DNA from 2 places in the Lysinibacillus sp. 1 U-2021 genome. Region 2 is predicted to be linked to the other one. Evidence: a T-box and tRNA genes for the amino acid it is inferred to sense, from the RefSeq annotation. Region 2 holds a T-box; the other holds one or more tRNA genes.

What was found. A T-box is a leader RNA that pairs with one kind of tRNA and senses whether it is charged. The one in region 2 lies ahead of tyrS (tyrosine--tRNA ligase), so its partner is inferred to be a tRNA-Tyr.
Region 1: it encodes a tRNA-Tyr, which carries the amino acid that the T-box ahead of tyrS (tyrosine--tRNA ligase) is inferred to sense. The anticodon was not compared.

Annotation. Positions count from the first base shown of each region.
Region 1 is NZ_CP123966.1:1,244,223-1,246,407, reverse strand. Features, by position in the region: gene mbcS (acyl-CoA synthetase MbcS) at 1-110, opposite strand, end outside; tRNA gene QH639_RS06580 (tRNA-Asn) at 380-456, shown strand; tRNA gene QH639_RS06575 (tRNA-Glu) at 569-643, shown strand; tRNA gene QH639_RS06570 (tRNA-Val) at 700-775, shown strand; tRNA gene QH639_RS06565 (tRNA-Tyr) at 794-877, shown strand; tRNA gene QH639_RS06560 (tRNA-Gln) at 892-966, shown strand; tRNA gene QH639_RS06555 (tRNA-Lys) at 980-1,052, shown strand; gene rocF (arginase) at 1,237-2,142, shown strand.
Region 2 is NZ_CP123966.1:3,095,596-3,097,780, reverse strand. Features, by position in the region: gene QH639_RS16065 (LTA synthase family protein) at 1-212, shown strand, start outside; T-box leader at 468-709, shown strand; gene tyrS (tyrosine--tRNA ligase) at 851-2,065, shown strand; gene QH639_RS16055 (DUF2759 domain-containing protein) at 2,121-2,185, opposite strand, start outside.

The DNA of each region.
Region 1 (2,185 bases), 1.9 Mb from region 2:
TGTTGTGTATTCAACCAACGTATTGCTTGGCGATCACTATCTTGCGAAAATTTTTCTAATTCCTCTGTGATGTTATAAAATTCAGGTGCAATTAAATCATTTGATACCATCTTGAACATCCTCCCCCAGAAAATTTGATAGAAAATTCATAAAACTATTTTTATTTTAACAATTACAATAATATACAGCAAGAATATTTAGTACGTTAAATAGAAATATTAGAATTAATAGAGAACTATTATGCTTTCAGACGAATGTAGAAGCAGACTTCGACAAAAAATATAAAAATTTTCACAAAATGTGTTGCATTATTTAGAATGCTTGCTATAATAATAAATGTACTTAAGAGGTTGTTTAAAACCGAAGTGAATAGCATTGTTCCGAAGTAGCTCAGTTGGTAGTAGCACCTGACTGTTAATCAGGTTGTCGCAGGTTCGAGTCCTGCCTTCGGAGCCATTTTTTTGTCCTTTTTTCAATCACTATAATACATAAAATAATTTGTGAAAAAGCATTGCAATTATTAATTAAAAATGTTATTATAATTCTTGTCTTGTTGAGACGTAATATTGGCCCCTTGGTCAAGTGGTTAAGACACCGCCCTTTCACGGCGGTAACACGGGTTCGAATCCCGTAGGGGTCACCATTTAAAAATTTAGGCTTTATAAAGAATATAAACTGTGATATAACACCTGTTTCTATGGAGGATTAGCTCAGCTGGGAGAGCATCTGCCTTACAAGCAGAGGGTCGGCGGTTCGAGCCCGTCATCCTCCACCATTCTTATTGTGTTATTTCGGAGGGGTAGCGAAGTGGCTAAACGCGGCGGACTGTAAATCCGCTCCTTAGGGTTCGGCGGTTCGAATCCGTCCCCCTCCACCAGTTTTATAAATGATTGGGGTATAGCCAAGCGGTAAGGCAACGGATTTTGATTCCGTCATGCCTAGGTTCGAATCCTAGTACCCCAGCCATTTTTTCTTTTATGAGACATTAGCTCAGTTGGTAGAGCATCTGACTTTTAATCAGAGGGTCGAAGGTTCGAGTCCTTCATGGCTCACTTTTTTAGAATAAAATTATTCAAAAGTGTTATATTAACTACAGATAACTAATCTCTTGCTGAAAACAGTAGGAGATTTTTTTATGTTATTTATAAATGAATAAATATACAACTTTTTGTCGAGTTGAGCCAAGTGGTATATAGGCTTTACAATATTCTTATAACTTTTAGGGGGTATAAAAACATGAATAAACTTAATATTTCTATTATTGGAGTACCAACAGATTATGGACAAACACGCCGTGGGGTAGATATGGGACCAAGTGCTATTCGATATGCAGGTATTGTTGAACGTTTAGAGGCTATCGGACACGATGTACAGGATCAAGGGGATATTCGTGTTAGTCAAAAGCTTGCAGACGGAGCTGTGGATGAAAAATTACTAAATTTAGAGGAAGTTGTAGAAGTTAGTACTGCATTAGCAAATAGTGTGCATGAAGTAGTGGAACAAAAAAAATTCCCACTCGTATTCGGTGGAGACCATAGCATTGCTATTGGAACATTAGCTGGATTAGGTGAGCATTACAAAAATCTTGGTGTTATCTGGTATGACGCTCATGCAGATTTAAATACACCTGAAACAACACCTTCAGGCAATATACATGGGATGCCGTTAGCCGTTAGTATTGGGCTAGGACATGAACGTTTAGTGCAAATTCGCAACTATGCTCCAAAAATTAAGCCAGAAAACGTGATTATTATTGGAGCTCGTTCAGTAGACCCAGGAGAACGTGAATTGATACGTCAACAAGGAATTAAAGTATATACAATGCATGAAATCGACCGACTTGGCATGACACGTGTGATGGAAGATGCACTTGCTTATTTAAAGGAACGAAATGTTGATGGCTTACATTTATCACTTGATTTAGACGGATTAGATCCACTTTATACGCCAGGTGTGGGTACACCAGTTCCAGGTGGAATTACGTACCGAGAAAGCCATTTAGCAATGGAAATGTTACAAGAATCAGGCATGGTAACTTCAGCCGAGTTTGTAGAGGTAAATCCTATACTAGATGAAAAGAATACAACAGCAAATGTGGCTGTTGCATTAATGGGATCTTTATTTGGTGAAACACTAGTTTAAAGAAAATTTGACAAAAAATTGCCTGTTGTCACATTGCATAAAA
Region 2 (2,185 bases):
GTGATGGACGTTTTATTACAGATAAATACGTCTATGCTGGTGAAGCTTGCTATGACAAAGCAACTGGCGAAGAAATAGATGGTGAGCCATGTCAGTCTTATGCTGATCGTGCTACAATGGAGCTAGAAAATTCTGATGCCATCATTAATGGAGACTTACTTCGCTTCTATGACGAAAAAACAGGTAATTTAAAGCAGGATTCAGTTAAATAATCAAAGAGAGATCTCGTATAGGGATCTCTCTTTTTTATTGCTGATAAAAAAGAATGAGTCTCAAGCACTATTCATAAAATTTTTTTGTGAAGCCTATGCTAAAGAAAACACCTTTCGCAATGTTTTACAACACTATGCAACGTGAATACACTTTATTGAACATTTCTTTTTATTGACAAATAGCAAGATACGATTATAATAAGTGTAAATATCTGCATAACGAAGATTTGTTTTTCGCATTTCGGAGTATAAGAGTGAAAGGCATCGAAAAGAACGAGTAACTTTAATGGAACTGACAGAGAGTAGCCGGTTGTTGAGAGGCGCAAGGGGATATTAAAGTGAATACATCTTGGAGCTGCGTACCGAAACTATAGTAGGCTACGACGGGGTTGCATCCGTAATCATTGCAAAAGTATCGCTATGGCTGTACTTGTTGAGGAGAGCTATGTGAATAGCTCTCGAAAAAAGGTGGTAACACGTTTATCTACGTCCTTTAGGAATTTCCTAAAGGCGTTTTTTTTATGCCTTCTAAGCATAAACGTGTAAAGCTATTAAGGCCTTGTCAACAAAATCGGTACCCCATATACTCTTATAGAACTTGCAATATTAATATTTAATATTACAAGGAGATGTTTCGTATGTTTTTTACACCAAAGGAGCAAATAGCGATTATCAAGAAAGGTGCTAGCAAGATTGTTGATGAACAGGATTTACTTAAAAAATTAGAGCGATCGTATAAAGAACAGCGACCTTTAACGATTAAGCTAGGGCTCGATCCGTCCGCACCAGATATTCATTTAGGTCATGCGGTTGTTCTACGGAAAATCAAGCAAATGCAAGATTTAGGCCATCATGCAGTGATTGTTATCGGTGATTTTACAGGACGAATTGGCGATCCTACAGGTAAAGCTAAGGGGCGAACAGCCTTAAATGACGATATAGTGAAGAAAAACGCCCAAACTTATTGTGAGCAAATTTTTAAAGTACTAGATCCGAACAAGACAACGGTTCGTTTTAATAGTGAATGGTTAGCGAAGCTGTCCTTTGAAGAAGTCATCAAGCTAGCAGCCACAACATCTGTTGCTCGACTTCTAGAGCGCGAAGATTTTCAGAAACGTTACCAACAGCACATCCCAATTGGTATACATGAGTTTTTCTACCCGCTTATGCAAGCATATGATTCAGTAGAACTTGAGGCAGATATAGAGTTAGGTGGAACGGATCAGACGTTCAATATTTTAATGGGACGCACCTTACAAAAGCATCGAGGATTAGAAAAACAAATTGCTATTTTTATGCCCTTACTAGAGGGGTTAGATGGTATTGAAAAAATGAGTAAGAGTTTAGGTAATTATATTGGCATCAATGAAGCACCTGAGATTATGTTTAAAAAGGTGATGGAAGTACCAGATACTTTAATTATCAAATATTTCGAATTAGCAACAGATGAGCATCCACTACACGTGCAGGCTATTCAAGATAGACTACAAAAGGGAGAGAATCCCCGCGATTTGAAATTCCTATTAGCAGAAATTATAACGGCTTTATACCATGGATCTACAGCAGTGGAGGAAGCAAGAGCTTATTTTGAAGCAGCATTTCAAAAAAAGGAAATACCGAAAAACATTCCTATACTGCTCTTAGAAATTGATAAGGAAAGAATCGTGGATATCATTCCACAACTAGTGGCAATGGGTTTTATTCAAAGTAAGAGTGAGTTTTTGAGGGTAATCAAGCAAAAAGGAGTATCCTTGAATGGAGAAAAAATGGCGATGGATGACATATCACAAGTATTAATGAATAATGATGTTCTACAAATCGGCAAGAAGCGGTTTCTTCAATTCAATAAGTAATAATAGACAAAAAAAGAGCAATCTCCGAAGAGACTGCTCTTTTTTTGTCTGAATTTTAGTGTAATTTTGGTGGGTAACCGCTGTGAACAATCGTCATGATGACGAACCATCCGAATACAG